DNA from 4 places in the Sporosarcina sp. P16b genome. Region 1 is predicted to be linked to each of the others. Evidence: riboswitches for the same ligand, from Rfam matches in the RefSeq annotation. Region 1 holds a riboswitch; each other region holds the start of a gene.
The links. A riboswitch is a leader RNA that binds a small molecule or an ion and turns the genes downstream of it on or off. The one in region 1 is predicted to bind cobalamin.
Positions count from the first base shown of each region.

Region 2: another riboswitch for cobalamin. It lies ahead of CSV77_RS08610 (ribonucleoside-diphosphate reductase subunit alpha); the one in region 1 lies ahead of CSV77_RS03915 (ribonucleotide reductase N-terminal alpha domain-containing protein).
Region 3: another riboswitch for cobalamin. It lies ahead of metE (5-methyltetrahydropteroyltriglutamate--homocysteine S-methyltransferase); the one in region 1 lies ahead of CSV77_RS03915 (ribonucleotide reductase N-terminal alpha domain-containing protein).
Region 4: another riboswitch for cobalamin. It lies ahead of CSV77_RS07560 (energy-coupling factor transporter transmembrane component T); the one in region 1 lies ahead of CSV77_RS03915 (ribonucleotide reductase N-terminal alpha domain-containing protein).

Region 1 covers NZ_PDYO01000002.1:174,061-178,361, reverse strand. The annotation lists gene CSV77_RS03920 (alanine/glycine:cation symporter family protein) at 1-1,170, shown strand, start outside; cobalamin riboswitch at 1,464-1,638, shown strand; partial or broken gene CSV77_RS03915 (ribonucleotide reductase N-terminal alpha domain-containing protein) at 1,798-3,105, shown strand; gene CSV77_RS03910 (GIY-YIG nuclease family protein) at 3,251-3,976, shown strand; partial or broken gene CSV77_RS03905 (ribonucleoside-diphosphate reductase subunit alpha) at 4,205-4,301, shown strand, end outside.
Region 2 covers NZ_PDYO01000005.1:161,684-165,984, reverse strand. The annotation lists gene CSV77_RS08620 (BMC domain-containing protein) at 1-208, shown strand, start outside; gene mdh (malate dehydrogenase) at 269-1,219, shown strand; gene CSV77_RS16895 (hypothetical protein) at 1,596-1,766, shown strand; cobalamin riboswitch at 1,934-2,110, shown strand; gene CSV77_RS08610 (ribonucleoside-diphosphate reductase subunit alpha) at 2,285-3,547, shown strand; gene CSV77_RS08605 (hypothetical protein) at 3,573-3,905, shown strand; gene CSV77_RS08600 (YibE/F family protein) at 3,932-4,301, shown strand, end outside.
Region 3 covers NZ_PDYO01000002.1:508,721-513,021, forward strand. The annotation lists gene CSV77_RS05575 (malate synthase G) at 1-1,709, opposite strand, end outside; cobalamin riboswitch at 2,111-2,243, shown strand; gene metE (5-methyltetrahydropteroyltriglutamate--homocysteine S-methyltransferase) at 2,391-4,301, shown strand, end outside.
Region 4 covers NZ_PDYO01000004.1:173,104-177,404, forward strand. The annotation lists gene CSV77_RS07550 (hypothetical protein) at 1-380, shown strand, start outside; cobalamin riboswitch at 1,223-1,361, shown strand; gene CSV77_RS07560 (energy-coupling factor transporter transmembrane component T) at 1,852-2,721, shown strand; gene CSV77_RS07565 (ABC transporter ATP-binding protein) at 2,694-4,301, shown strand, end outside.

The DNA.
Region 1 (4,301 bases):
GCCCTAGCGATCGGAATTGGTGGGCCTGGTGCGGTATTCTGGATGTGGGTGATCGCCGTAATCGGCATGGCGACTGGATTCATCGAAAGTACATTGGCACAAGTATATAAAGTGAAAGATGGTGACACATTCCGCGGAGGGCCGGCGTATTACATGCAAAAAGCGCTAGGCTGGCGGAAACTCGGAATTGTCTTCGCGATTTTACTGACGATGAGTTTCGGATTCATATTTAACGCAGTACAATCCAACACCATCAGTCAGTCATTCACTGAAGTATTCGGCATTCCGAACTGGAGTGTCGGGGTTGGCTTAATGCTAATAACAGGGATTATCGTCTTCGGTGGCGTCAAACGGATTGTAAAAGTAACACAAACCATCGTACCCATCATGGCGACTTTCTATATTTTGGTAGCGTTATATATCGTGATTATGAATATTTCAGAAGTTCCAGGCATTATTGTATTGATATTCGAGCATGCTTTCGGAATTAAAGAAGTCATGGGTGGCGGAATCGGGATGGCCATGATGCAAGGTGTACGTCGCGGTCTCTTCTCCAATGAAGCAGGTATGGGTAGTGTGCCAAACGCGGCTGCTACAGCGAACGTATCGCATCCGGCAAAACAAGGATTGGTACAAAGTCTAGGTGTGTTTTTCGATACCATCATCATCTGTTCTGCGACCGCATTCATCATTTTGCTTGGCGGATTGTATCAAACAGGTGAAACAAACGGTATCATCTTGACACAAAACTCCATGGCTGTACAAGTAGGCGCATGGGCACCGTACTTCATTGCCGGTGCTATCATGTTCTTCGCCTTCAGTTCTATCATCGGTAACTATTATTATGGCGAAACCAATATTGAATTCATTCATGCCAACATCGTATGGAAACGAATCTATCAAGTTCTTGTACTGGTCATGGTATACTTCGGTGCAATCGCAAAAGTACAAGTTGTATGGGATATGGCCGACCTATTCATGGGACTAATGGCCATCATTAACTTAATCGTCATTCTACTACTTGGTAAAATCGCCTTTAAAGTACTGGACGACTTCACTAAACAACGTAAAGCCGGCAGAAACCCTGTCTTCAAGTCAGCCAGCATCCCTGAATTAAAAGGCGCGGAATGTTGGGAAGAGACAGCGGAAAAACCAGAAGATCGTTTGTAATGGGGGTGATTTGTGGATGTAAGGGATATGATTTCTCAATCTTTAACTTATCACCATGTATAAGTTAGGATTATAGCGGAAATCCCTTATTCACACACTCCTAAGTTTAAAGCATTCACACAAACCATTTAGTCAAGAAGTAAAAAGTTTGATATACTATAAAATACTGAATAACAAAAATCGAATCGTAGTTCAGAAGAAGGATTCTGAACTTCGGTTCGATTTTTGTTTTGCATGTTTGAACACAACATGTTAGGGTTATATATGAATCAACACACTATATATAGTGTGTAACAGCAAATAGATGAATTGGTACCCACCACGTTTAAAAGGGAATCCGCCACTAACGGAGCTGCCCCCGCAACTGAGGGCACGGACGACTATCTTATAAAACCACTGCTTCGGCGGGAAGGAAAGATGGAAGAACGATGTGCCAGCCAGTAGACCTGCCAGTCATCTCAGCAAAACATTCTTCGGGGTTGGAGAGTGAAAGCACAAAGCAGTCTTATTTCAGTCTGCCTAAAACTTTCCGCGATCTACTAAGCGTCAATTGACGACTCCCGATTTTATTGGGAGTTTTTTTATTTAGTACATAACCGAATTAATTAACTAAAGGGAGCGGATATCATGGCTATTATTCAAGAAACTAAGGGACTTAATCTAGTGTTGGAAAACTTACAAGAAGAATTCGGCAAGAAACAAATGGAGCCGTTAATCGAAGCGAGTGAGAAATTCCAAGAGCGCCACCCGGCTAGCACGGCAACTGAATGGACGAACGCGATGGTGCTGGAGTCTTTAAGCCGTATTGATGAAGCAAATACGTATTGGACGTTTGTAGCGGCACGAATTTATTTATTCGACGTCTATGCAAAGCAACAAGCATTGCGTGGGGCGGATGCTTATACCGACTTTGCGAAAAATGTAGAACGCTTGGTGGAACAAGGTTTATATACATCCGTTCTGACAGAGAAATACAGCCTAGATGAGCTTCAGGAAATCGGTAAACTACTCGATCCTTCCCGTGATCTATTATTCACATATATCGGTTTGAAAACATTGGTAGACCGATACGTAACCGTAAACTTTAAGAAACAGCCAGTGGAGCTGCCGCAAGAGCGCTGGTTGATCATCGCGATGACACTAATGCAAGACGAAACAGTAGACCGCATTCATAAAGTTGGCGAAGCATACTGGGCGATGAGCAATTTATACATGACGGTCGCGACACCTACATTATCGAATGCAGGCAAGATGCACGGTCAGCTATCCAGTTGCTTTATCGATACAGTGGATGATTCCTTACAAGGGATCTACAACAGCAACACCGATATCGCGAACTTGTCGAAATTCGGTGGCGGTATCGGCGTCTATATGGGGAAAGTTCGTTCTCGTGGTGCATCGATTCGTGGTTTCGAAGGCGCGTCAAGCGGTGTTCTGCCATGGATCAAACAGTTGAACAATACGGCAGTCAGTGTCGATCAACTCGGTCAACGTCAAGGTGCCGTAGCCGTTTATCTCGACGTATGGCATCAAGACATCTTCACATTCCTTGATCTCAAGCTCAATAACGGCGATGACCGTTTACGTGCACATGACATTTTCACAGGCGTTTGCTTGCCAGACTTGTTCATGGAGAAAGTCGAGTCCCGTGAAGACTGGCATTTATTCGATCCACATGAAGTCCGCACGAAAATGGGCTATTCATTGGAAGACTTCTATGATGAAACGAAAGGACAAGGAACATTCCGCGAGAAGTATGAGGAATGCGTCCGTAATGAAGATTTATCACGAGAGACGGTTTCCGCGATTGAAATTATGAAACGTATCTTGCGTAGCCAGCTCGAGACAGGAACGCCTTTCATGTTCTATCGCGACGAAGTAAACCGCATGAATCCGAATAAGCATGAAGGTATGATTTATTCTAGTAATTTGTGTTAACAATAGCACCTTCAGTCAGTAATGGCTGTCGAAAACTCCGTTAAACGGGGGAACTCTTATTTAGTAAGACAATCCCGTGCTAAATCTCAACTTTTGTAGTATCATCAAATAAAGAACATTTGTTCTATAGGGGATGATATTTGTGGAAAAGCCATTTGGTTTTGTTTACGAGACTACAAATACAGTTAATAATATGAAATACATTGGAAAATGTATTTACGGTCGGATAAATAATTGGGAAACATATTTGGGTTCAGGTCTTTATTTGAAAAGGGCTATTAAAAAGTATGGTAAGGAAAAGTTTATCAGGGTAATTCTGGTTGAGGCATACTCAGATATAGAGTTGAATCAACTTGAGGAATATTATATTTCTAAACGAAATGCTGTAGAATCAAAGGAATATTATAATATTAAAATGACATCTATTGGCGGAGATTGTTTTACAACAAACCCAAACAAAGAGCATATCCGCAGTTTAAGAGTGAAACAAATGACAGGCGCTTCAAATCATCAATACGGGAAACCAAAAACCAAAAAGATGATTGAAGCAGTCAAAAAGAAGAACTCAAAAGCAATTATAATAGATGGAATTGAATATTCATCAATAACTGCAGCATCTGTTGCACTTTCCCTTTATTGTACAACAATTTCGTATAGATTAGACTGTGATAACTTTCCTAGCTATAAGAGAATTGTCCCGAAATCACTAAGACCGACCAACAAACATGCTGCTTGTAAATGCCAAGTCCATGACGTGGTATATGAAAGTATTGCAAAGGCGGCATTAGCTCATGGCATTTCTACACATGCTATGAGAAACCGTATGTATTCCCGTAACTTTCCAGACCATCATATTATAGTTGAGTAAATGCCTAACGACTATCGAAAGCATAGCTAGTTGAAATAGCACTAGTGAAGAAGCGAGTAGAGTACCCCTCAAGCGAGGCCCTGATGAAAAACAGGGATAATTCATAAAGGGAAAAGCGGAGCATCCTACCAGGTCGTGCTGGGGATGATGATATAGTCTCCTCTGCATGGTGACATGCAGCAGCAATTAATTGCGGATTAAGCTTTGCGAGCTTAATTGAAGAAGAGGACTGAAATACTGCAAAATATGTCAGCGAGTACACATGAATCCGTAACACTAGAAGACGATATGGTCGTCACACGCACAAAGCCAGGTGATTTCGTTG
Region 2 (4,301 bases), on a different contig from region 1:
CGTTCAAGGTGATGTTGGAGCAGTACAGGCAGCTGTTGACGCAGGTCGCGACGCAGCAGCGCGTGTAGGTGAATTACTAGGTGCGCATGTAATACCGCGTCCCGATGATTCAGTGTATGGCATGGTGAAACCCCTAGTGTCGACTACTCCAGAAATTCCGCAAGTGAAGAAACTGGCAGAAGCGAAGAAGGCACCGAAGAAAGACTGAGGAATAGGTGTGTTATAAGTGCATTCCTCATATTGAAGTCTATATAAAGGAGTGTTTTTCATGGCTTTCAAACGACATAAAATTGCGGTCATCGGAGCTGGCCACACGGGCTCTACGGCTGCATTGATGGCTGCACAGAAGGAATTAGGTGACATTGTCTTAGTTGATATCCCGGATCTTTCCAATCCGACTAAAGGGAAAGCACTGGATCTTCTTCAGACGAGTCCTGTACAACAATTTAATTCCCGTATTACAGGTACATCCAATTACGAGGATATTGAAGGCGCCGCAATGGTTATCATTACAGCAGGTGTTGCACGTAAACCAGGTATGAGTCGAGATGATTTAGTTGCAACCAATGCAAAGATTATGCGTTCTGTTTCCGAACAAGTGAAACGTTACGCGCCAGACAGTACCGTGCTGATTTTAAGTAATCCAGTTGATGCGATGACATATGTATGTTATAAAACAACTGGCTTTCCTAAAAACCGCGTAATTGGACAATCAGGCGTGCTTGATACTGCGCGTTTCACTACGTTCATCTCGGAAGAACTAAATATATCCGTAGAGGATATTTCGGGCTTTGTACTTGGTGGACACGGAGATGATATGGTTCCACTTGTACGTTATTCGTACGCCGGCGGCATCCCATTGGATAAGATTATCTCGAACGAACGGCTAGAAGCAATTGTGGAGCGCACTCGAAAAGGCGGCGGTGAGATCGTCTCACTACTAGGTAACGGTAGCGCTTATTACGCACCGGCAGCGGCTTTGGTGGAGATGGCTGAAGCAATTATTAAAGATAAGAAACGAATTATGCCGTCCATTGCTTATTTAGAGGGCGAATATGGATATCAAAACATTTATTTAGGCGTACCCACTGTTCTGGGAGGCAATGGTATCGAGAGTGTGATTGAACTTCCGTTAACAAAGGAAGAACAAATAGCACTCGACAAGTCAGCTGACTCTGTCAGAGCAGTCATCGACATTTGCGAAAAGCAAATGTCCTAATCACTACGGATCTCTCTAAGTCGTAAAGAGGACTTAGGGAGATTTTTTTGTATAAAAAGTTATAAGGTCGTGTTTTAGTCTCTAAATGATAGAGAAATCATAGGTTCTCCTCGAAAATCTACAAATGTTAACAGGGAATTACAACTTTTATATTTACAACTATTTATTTGGGTGGTACAATAAACAGAATTCACTGAATTGTAAAGCATGTCTGTAGTATATTTACTGGGGTATATATACAAAGAATTCCTTCTTTTGACTTTGTAATGTAAGCGCTATCAAATGGACAATTATCATTAAATGCCGAAAAAAATGTTCTTTTATTCCCCGGCAAGGCATATACTACGAAAAATACAAAATCCAGGAGGTAATTCTTATGAAAAACAACAACTATCAGAACAATTCATCACTACCGGAGCAGAACGAAACATTCTATTTAATCACAGGTTACTCGGAGAATGGTTTCATCCACGGAATCACGTGGGAAGAAGCATATGTTCAAGGATTGGCGGAGTGCGGCTGTCTATGCGATCAACAACTAATGTAAGTAATGAAGAACACTCTACACGGGGTGCCTAGCACAAAACGATTGTGGACGTACTCACAATGTTTTTTGCATAGGTACCCTATTTAGTTATGTCATGATTCTTCTAATGCATACAAACGCTACCACCCACTATGTTAACCATGATAAAATGATAGCAATAAAATAAATGAGTTTGCACGATGCGCTGGTACCTATCAAGGTATAAAAGGGAATCCGTCAACCGGAGCTGTCCCCGCAACTGTATACACGGACGACCGCTAGAATTAGCCACTATGGAGACATGGGAAGGCACTTGCGGAAGGATGAAGTGAAGCCAGGAGACCTGCCACGTATCGAAAAAGCGACACTTTCTTCGGGGGTTGAGGAGTGGAAGCAAAAAAGGTATCTACATCTATGCATTTTTGTGTGTAGTATATTAAAGCTGCCTGACTTTGTTTCCTCATTCACAACTATTGCAATCATTTTGCCGAAGAGGCGGAATGATTGTTTTTTTGTTGTTTACGAAAGGAGACCGCGACATGACAGTAGTGGAACAGATAACCGAACGGGCACTATTGCAGTTATTGTATAAACAAGTAGAACAACAGCGTGGAAGGCCTGCGTATACGGGATTTCATCAAGTAGTAAAGAAACTGTTACAGGATGGGTTATACGATCGATGGATCTATGATTATTCAGTAACCGAAATCAAATGGCTTGGCTTACAGATTGTTGCTGAACGTGACCAATTGATCCCTTCTGCACTGTTGCAAACATATATGAATGAGTTTGTAACATCCGATTATTGTGATAAACAGATAGGTCTGCCTCAGGAGAGATTGATGCTCATAGCAATGGCCGCCATGCAACATGAAACTGTCCAGCGTCTGCGGAAAGTACAGGAAGCGTATTGGTTACTGAGCCATGGCTATGTGACGTTACCAGTTGAAGTGATGTTGTTTTTCGGTAAAACATTCTATGAGCGAAAGACGAGAGTCCAACAATATACTATGGATATTGCTGACAACAGAATTACATCATTTTTATCAAGCAAGATAAAAGAAAAGCATATATGTATACCCGATTATTTTATGGAACAAGTACAAGCGTGTGGCTCTTGGAGTTTATTTGAAGCTGAACAAGTTGAACGCATTTTGGGATTTTCACTTAGCCACTTCAATAGGGAAAGATTTCTTCATGCCACTGACGGTCTTACTATTGACTATAAAGAAATCTCAGCTATCGGTTTGATGAAGCAGCTGCTTGAAGGTGAAGGTATTGTAGTGCATTTTTACAATAAAGAAAGACAAGAAAAAGCGGCATTATCCACATATATTCAATTACCGAATGTAATGCAGGAGACGGAGCTGGCACGTACATGTACCATACTTGTACCTTTGCTGAACGGCATTGAGGGCTTATGGGAACATCCTTTACGGGTTGAAGTGGCGGGGTGGGAAATCGCTATAGCTGACCAGAATATTGATTTGCATTCAGAGAAGGCTCTTCTGTTTATTGAAGAAGTAGCGAGAGAAATAAACCACTACTTGAACGTAGCATCCTGTGAAAGCGGAATGCAAACACCTTTGCGCAAAGCAGCCACAGTTATGCATCGATCGATCAACGAAGCGACAAAACACCAGCAAACCGCAATGATCGATCGAGTAATTGCAGAACAGCGCCATACCGATCAAGGAGGTTCTGTTACGTTGGAGAAATCTTCTACCATTGAAACAGCAGAACTTTTGCAGCTGCTCATGAAAGCATGGAGTGGTGGAATTCCTGAAGTCCGACTTACCTGAATCCCTTCTATAGGCTCAGCTAATTTTGCGCGTAGCGGAACTGTTTATCCAAGATTCCTTAAAACGAAAGCCACTGGATGAAAAAGTCCGTGTTGTAGAGTTTTTAGATTTTGACTGGCTGACAGAATCAAAGGAAGATGGAAGATTTATGGAAAATGGGACACTCCTAGGAATTGATGTCACACTCTACCATCAAGTGGTGGTTTTGGAGGTGCAGGATTTACTAGAACAGTTTTCTGTTCAGGAAATGCGTACATTCGCATCTCTTCCTGTAATGGAATCGGAGCTTTTCTTATTGGGGGTAATAGAGATATTTTTTTCAAATCTACGTCTTATTCATGGTAGGATTAATCTGTGACTCATCCTAGGAGTGTCAGGAGGATTATTTTGAATAGAATCAGAAACATCACAACATTGCAGTGGATCTTATTCTTTCTGTTAGCATTCTGCTGTACCATTTCCATTGCTTTTGTAAATCATAATTATTCATTTTATGATCGACCGATCGCCAAGGTAATCCATGCAACAATAGAGGAAGAAACTGATGTAACAGACATGCATGGCAATAAAGATACGCTATTTGTCCAACACATCATAGCTAAGATCATGAATGGGGAAGAAAAAGGTCGGGAAATCCAGTTGGTAAATGAGTATTCATCCTCGGGGGCGTATGATCAACAGTACCATGTGGGAAATGAAGTTTTCGTCTCCATTGATTCTAAGGTAGAAGAACTAGCGGGGAGTATAACAGACG
Region 3 (4,301 bases), 330 kb from region 1:
TAATCGATCGAACTGTCAATTCCAGCCTGTACTTCTTTAACATTTACTTCATGGTAGTGCAATGCATGTAAAATTGCAGCTGTTGGAGATGGAACCCACGCAGTGCTCGCTCCTGCTTTTGGATGTGCAATTTTCTGTTCAAGCATTGCAGCCATTAAGTCAGGCATAGCCCACATTCCTTTACCAATTTGCGCATGTCCAGGTAGACCCGCCCGGATTCCCACTGCAACGTTTGCAGCTTCATAAGAAGATAGCCATTCGGATGCCTTCATATCAGCTTTTCTAATGACCGGACCAGCTTCCATAGACGTATGGATTTCGTCACCTGTACGGTCAAGGAATCCTGTATTGATGAATGCAATACGTTCTTTCACTTCATTGATTGCGGATTTCAGATTCAGTGACATTCTACGCTCTTCGTCCATTACACCGATTTTAATTGTATGGCGCTCAACACCTAGCAGATCTTCAATACGATTAAATAATTTGTTCGCAAATGCCGCCTCTTCTGGACTATGCATTTTCGGCTTTACGATATAAATAGAATTATGAAGCGAGTTTTTAAACGCTACATTTTCTTTAAAGTTATGCGTAGCAATTAAAGATGTAAGAACACCGTCTAAGATTCCTTCAGGTACTTCATTGCCATTTTCATCAAGAATTGCATTATTCGTCATTAAATGACCTACATTACGTACGAACATTAATGAACGACCACGCAGTGTCAACTCTTTGCCGTCTACACCTATATACGTACGGTCAGCATTCAATTTTCTAGTAACTGTTTTACTACCTCGTTTGAATGTAGATTCCAAGTCACCCTTCATTAAACCAAGCCAGTTACGGTATACGCCCACTTTATCTTCAGCATCAACTGCGGCAATAGAGTCTTCACAGTCCATTAACGTAGAGAGTGCTGCTTCAATTACAAGATCTTTCACACCCGCCTTATCGCTTTTACCAATTGGGTCGTTCTTGTCAATAGCGATTTCGATATGCAATCCATTATTCACCAACAATACTGCAGTCGGTGCATCTTTGGAACCATTATATCCAACGAACTTGGACTCATCTTGCAATTGAGTCGTGTTACCGCTCTCAAGCGTTACTTCAAGTTTGCCTTCTACAATTTTATAAGCAGTTACATCTGCATGTGAACCTTCAGCTAAAGGCGCCGCTTGATCTAGCAAGTTTTTCGCGAAATCAATTACTTTCTGTCCACGAATCGGATTGTATTCAACACCAGCTTCAGCACCCGCTTCATTACTGATAACATCAGATCCGTATAGGGCATCGTATAAACTTCCCCATCGTGCATTCGCTGCATTTAATGCATAACGAGCATTATCAATTGGCACTACCAATTGTGAACCGGCTTGGTTTGCGATTTCATGATCAACATTAGCTGTTGTCACTTTGAAATCTTCGGGAACTGGCTCTAAGTAGCCAATTTCTTGTAAAAACTCTTTATATTTAACGAAATCAATTTCGCCTTTATTATTTTGATGCCATTCGCTAATGGTCTTTTGTAATTCATCACGTTTTTCTAATAGTGCTTTGTTTTCAGGAGCAAGTTCATGAATGAGCGAATCAAAGTTTGTCCAAAATTGATCATTTTGAATTTCTAAGCCCGGAAGAACTTCTTCTTTTACGAAGTTATATAGTTCTGTTGCGACTTGCAATTTACCTACTTGTTCATAGTTTGTCATGGATAAAAGCCACCCCTTAAAATTTTTCCGCTACACTGTTGTATAACATATAGCGATGAACACCCATCATTATCCATTATCCGGCAACACCCCATAGCCCGTCGATCAAAAATCGACTCAATAAAGACAAATGATCTCTTCACATGAAGACGTGTTAGTACATATCATACCTAAAGTCTAGTTTACTTTCAACTGAATTGTGAAAATTTTCACATCATAGTTATTCGTCTTCGAGACAACCTACTCGTAACAGTTATATAACAGTCGGCGTAATATGTTGTTTTATCATTTCGTATTATACTTCCATATCGTTAGTTGTTCTTTAGCTCTCATCACTAAATTCTAATAGTAAGTTGACACACTATTTTGCATGTGATAGCTTTAGAGACAATCATCTGAATTGAATAGTTTGAAAAGTAGGTGGAATGAAAATACTTTCATTTCTTAAAAGGGAATCCTTTTCTTGGAGCGGTCCCGCCACTGTGAAGACGCTAATGCGTCCAGCCAGACACCTGCCTATTTTTCATGACGCTAATCCTACGGTGAATAGGGAAGTGTTAGACAGTCGCAGTGTATCATCGCATGCTTATAAGTAGCATGTTATTTTATACGTACTCGCAATTCTAACATTTCCCCTAGAGATGTTTTTTTTATTGAAAAAAATCAAGGGGGAAATTATCTATGGTAAAAAGCAGTATAACGGGCTACCCCGTAATAGGTGAAAATCGTGAGTGGAAACGTGTACTTGAGGCATTTTGGTCAAAGAAGATCTCGGAAGATGAGCTTCTTCAAACAACGAAAGAGATTCGCTTGGCAAATTTGAAGAAACAGCAAGATGCTGGGGTTGATTGGATTGCTGTGGGCGACTTCACATTGTATGATCGCGTACTGGATACGTCAGCCATGTTCGGAATCATTCCTTCACGCTATAACTGGAAAGGTGGACAAGTATCCACTTCCACATACTTTTCGATGGCCCGCGGTAATGATGAGGCGGTTGCCTCCGAAATGACAAAATGGTTCAATACAAACTATCACTATATCGTGCCTGAATACGAAGGCCGGCGTTTTGAACTAACGGAAAACAAGCCTCTAGCTGCTTATCGTGAAGCCAAGAGCGAACTGGGTATTGAAGGTAAACCTGTTCTACTAGGCCCCTATACATTACTAAAATTATCCAAAGGGTACGAGGATAAAGATGTACCATCCATTATCCTGCAACTGATACCCCTCTATCAAAAAGTATTACAAGAATTACAGGATGAAGGTGTTCAATGGATCCAAATTGACGAGCCGATTCTATGTACATCAATAAGTTCAGATGAAATGAAGACTGTCACAGAAATTTATTCACAACTGACAAAAAATCTGAGCGGGCTGAATATTCTTCTACAGACATACTTCGATTCAGTTGAACATTATAGAGAAACGATCGCCTTACCTGTTGCGGCTATCGGACTAGATTTCGTCCACGGACGCGAAAGAAATCTAGAGAACTTGAAGCAATATGGTTTCCCAGAAGATAAAATACTTGCGGCAGGAATTGTAGACGGTCGCAACGTATGGCGTTCCAATTTACGTGAAAAACTTACATTGACTGAAAAAATTCAACAGCATGTTACAGCTGATAATTTATGGATTCAACCTTCATGTAGCCTGCTCCACTCACCTGTTACGACTCGCTCGGAACAGAAACTAGATAAAACCATTTTGAACGCGTTAGCATTTGCCGACGAGAAGATTGAAGAAATTAAAGCTATTCAACTAGCAGTACAACATGGATATGAACAAGTTTCTAAGGCATTGGATGACAGTGAAGCAGCATTGACTGCATTTAATTCACTTCCTGCTCGCAATAATAAAGAAGTACGTGAAGCGACTTCGGGAAGTCTTCTATCAGACAGTAAGCGGAATCTTCCATTTGCAAAACGCAAAGTGAAACAACAGGAAAAATTCCAATTACCACTACTTCCGACTACCACCATCGGTAGCTTCCCACAAACACCGGAAGTACGGGCTACACGCAATAAATGGAGAAAAGGCGAAATTACGAATCAACAATATAAAGATTTCGTTCAAGCTGAAATTAAAGAATGGATTGATATTCAAGAAGACTTAGGACTTGATGTATTGGTACACGGCGAATTCGAACGTACAGACATGGTGGAGTATTTCGGGGAAAAGCTTGACGGATTTGTCTTTACTGAAAAAGCATGGGTACAATCCTACGGCTCACGTTGTGTTAAGCCGCCAATTATCTTTGGAGACGTTGCGTTTATTAAACCAATGACTGTAGAAGAATCCATTTATGCAAAATCTCTTACAGGTCATGAAGTAAAAGGAATGCTCACGGGCCCTGTAACCATTTTAAACTGGTCATTCGTTCGTGATGACTTGTCTAGAGAAGAAGTGACAAACCAAATTGCATTGGCTTTGCGTAAGGAGATCGAAGCGCTTGAAGCAGCCGGTATTCATATGATCCAAGTGGACGAGCCAGCACTTCGTGAAGGTCTTCCATTGAAAAGAACCGAATGGAAACACTATCTGGACTGGGCCGTTAATGCATTCCGCGTATCTACTGCATCAGTCGAA
Region 4 (4,301 bases), on a different contig from region 1:
ATAATGATCGAGAATATATCCTCATTTACGATAACTATACACCTTTAAAGAAAGGAAGCGGATATATACTTGTTATGACAAAGAGTGAGGAGAATAATGAATTATATTACAATGAGGCATGGAATTTAGCGAAGTTTAATATAGATGGAACAGATCCGTATGATTTTTTATTTGACCCACAGCAATCGAATTCCTTATCATCTAACGTAAATGAATCATTGAACGGAGTCCAGCAGATTGACAAAATACAAAAAGCGTTTTCTTCCTATTCCGTCAAGAAAGATGGGAACAGTGCATATTCACTAAATCAACTATTTACTGATAAAATGAGATTCTATCAAGAACTTGAACAGAAATACTCAGAAAAATTGAATGAATAGGTATTACAGTTAAGATGGAGATGTCATAAGGGGCATCTATAAGTGAGAATTGTTTTCTTTTGAATTAAGGTACTGGTCCCGACACAATCCAGAAACGATTCTTAATTAATATAGATTTGCGTGCGGACCTGGTACCTTTATTAATCATTCGCTAACAGTTCCTACTGCCAAGCCTGCAGTGGACTTTCACCACCGAGTATTTGCCCATGCAGGGTGCAGTTCAAAATCGTCAATGACGGCTATTCATCGTCCCCTTAAACGTATGAAGCGATCTATAACTTTTATTGTTAATTACTAAATAATCATCAAGCTATTATGAGAGAAGCAGGGCTTATATGAAATCAAGCATATTCGATTTTCCCACGGAGGTATAATCTTGTTTCATAGATGTTTCAGCTTCCTCATGGCTGTTTGAATGATCCGATCCTCCATGCCCTGAGAAAAGGAAATTTGAGCCTTCGAAGTTTTTATTATGTACAGGCCAAGAGCGTGAGAATCTTCTAAGGGAATGAGGTTGTTTTATAAAGGTTGAAGTGTGACGGGGACAATAGTTAACTTTGCTTGAGACATAAGAAAGCACTTCCTTGATACAATGATTGTACCAAGGAAGTGCTGTGTTTTAATGTGCGTCGTTTGATTGGGAGCTTAGGATATATGTTTAAGAATCCTGATGGTCAAAGAATTGATTCCTAATCTATATCAGTTACTTGATAGACTTTCAAAAAGTACATTTGCGGATCTTGTCTAAAAGCGCTTGAAACGGCACATCTCACTAAAACAGAAATCCATTCTAAGTACAGCGTCTATTGATTTTACCCCGCAAAAACTATAAGCTAGTTAATAGTTGCCTAGAGTGTTTTGGTTCTTTGTCCCGTAAACAAAGAATAAATAGAAATCAGGTGAGAATCCTGAGCGGTCCGGCCACTGTAATGGGGAAATATGCCCCTAAGTCAGGAGCCTTGCCAAAGTATGTAAGCATGACACCTTCATGGTCCCCATCTCATTCAAGAGGTGGGGATTTTTTGAATTCAAAACCACACTGCCACTGAAGAAACCGCTCCGTTTAATTTCAATGAAAAGGTAGAGGCTTCCGCGCTAAAACTAGCTGGCGGACCGATCCACTATACGTCGTCACTGTAAATCATTTAGACGATTCTCTCATTCCCCAGGAAATGAATGGGATGCTAAATGGCAAAGGACTGAATGACTTTACAGGCAGGATCACATTCATTGAAGGTATGAACGACATTCAATTCCAAGGTTGTCGCAGGTTTGGTCATCGTGGTAATGAGTAGGATGAAAAAAAGAAGGCATCAAAGAGAGTAGAGCGATATAATGAAGAAAGATCTAGTAGCCGTAGCGTTAGTCAATACGAACTGCAGGGCGGTGATGAAGTAGAGTTCCATAACACATGTGATGTAGATAGAGATCTAAACAGCTATATACGAAAATAAAGAAAGTAGGAAACTAGATGAGCGCATTCTCAAACTTTCACCCACTATTGCTACTTGTCTACGTTACAGTCGTTTTAGTCACGATGTTCAGCTCGTTTCATCCGATCATCGTGGCGCTGGCCATGATCGGGGGCATTCTGTATTTTCTCATGCTGCACGGAGTCCGGACAGCAACTAAGGACTTGATCTATTACTCTTTTGTTTTTCTACTAATTGCCGTAGCGTATCCAGCAACTGTACATAACGGTTTCACTCCGTTATTTTTCCTCCATGAACACGCGGTAACGCTGGAAGCTGTGACGAAAGGACTCGTCATTGCGGGAGCCGTAGTTGCAACCAGTTTCTGGACGAAGAGTTATTTCGAGATTTTCACGACGAACACACTACTTGCCGTACTGACGAAAGTGTCCGCTAGCCCAAAATTTCTCGTTTCCATGCTGTGGCGATTCATTCCGTTATTCAAAATAAAATGGCGTGAAAACCAAATGGCACAACGCGGAATCGGCTATTACAAAGTAGGGAGCAGAGTGGAAAAATTCCGTCGCGCGTTCGCATTGTGGCGGCAGACGCTCGTCCAGACAGCGGAGTTTAGCATTGTTAAGCCAGATGTCATGAAGGCGCGAGGGTATGGTATCGTGAAAGAGAGAACGCGGTATAAGAAGAGGCGATTCACAAAACGGGACGGAATATTGACGGCCGGACTCGTTCTGTTTCTTCTTTACTACATTGGATACTTCACACAGCACCAGACGCAGTATTATCCAGAAATCAGTGAACAGACACTAGGTGCAGGGCATTACGTCATCATCGGCTTGCTCATGTTATTACCGTTTATCTATGAAGCGAAGGAGAGGATCAAATGGCGATACTTACAGTCGAAAATCTGAACTTCCAGTATGAAGAACAGCATGTGTTGCGAGACGTGAGCTTTTCGATTAAGCGTGGAGAATTCATAACGCTATTCGGTCCTACCGGTTCAGGAAAGTCCACGTTATTGAAAATGATGAAACGGGAAATGCGGCCGAACGGTAAACTTAGCGGCACGGTGTATGTGAACGGCGAAAAAATCGATGAACTGCCCGCGTCAACTACAGCGACAGCTATTGGCTATATAATGCAAAATCCAGAGGAACAAATAGTCATGGAAAAAGTGTGGCAAGAGTTGGCGTTTGGTCTTGAGAATATGGGCATGTCGACGGTAGACATGCAACAAAAAATCGCTGAAGTCGCCAGTTTCTTCGGTATTCACAACTGGTTGCATGTTAGTATCAGTGATCTATCAGGTGGACAGAAACAACTCGTTAATCTAGCGGCGGTGCTTGCAATGGAGCCGGATATTTTATTGCTCGACGAACCAACGTCCCAACTTGATCCCATTGCGGCTTCCGTGTTTCTGACGCTACTTGAAAAAATCAATCGTGAACTCGGCATGACGATTTTAATTGTCGAGCATCGGTTAGAAGAGTTATTACCCGTGTGCGATCGAGTGTTGTTCATGGAAAACGGCTCGCTTCTTTATGACACAACACCGAAAGCAATCGGCAACTCCTTGCTAGAACATCCAATGCTCGACGCACTCACGACAGCGATGCGTGTCTACTATAAGCTCGGCTTCCGTGATGAGACGCCGATTACGGTGCGCGAAGGGATGGATTTCATTCGGCACTATCCATCGGCAATTTTACCGACGGATCCGATGAGAAAAAAGCATCCACCACTCATTACAGTGAAAGATCTGTATTTCCGTTACAATCGAAAAAGTGATAATCTACTCGCGGATATGACGTTTACGGTACATCGAGGCGAAATCTTCACGATTGTCGGGGGAAATGGAGTCGGCAAGTCTTCGTTACTAAGGTTACTCGCCGGACTGCATAAGCCGTATGCAGGTAAAGTATGGATAGACGAAGTCGCACCAAGCAAGTGGAAAGGGAATATCGTCTTATTACCGCAAAACGCACAAGCATTATTCATGTACTCAACGGTGAAAGAAGAGCTAATCCATGCGGTTCCTGTGCAAAAAATGCCGAAAGAACGGAGAGAAACGACGGTATCGAGTATGATGAAACAGTTACATATTGAGCATCTTTCGAAAAGAAATCCATTTGAATTAAGTGGCGGAGAACAGCAGAAGGCCGCGCTTGCAAAATTATTGCTGCTTAAACCGGATATATTATTGCTGGATGAGCCAACTAAAGGAATGGACGTCATGTCGAAAAAAGAAGTGACGGAGTTGATTCGAACGCTTCAAAAACAGAATATCACGACGATTATCGTGACGCATGATATTGAATTTGCAGCAGAAGTATCTACACGTGTTGGCATGTTGTTCGATCAATCACTCATCGCGATCAATCATCCGAAAACCTTTTTCACGTCCAACCGCTTTTACACAACCGCCGCTAGCAAAATCGCACGCGGATTATTCCCATATGCCATCACAGCCGAAGACATCGTAGACGCTGTG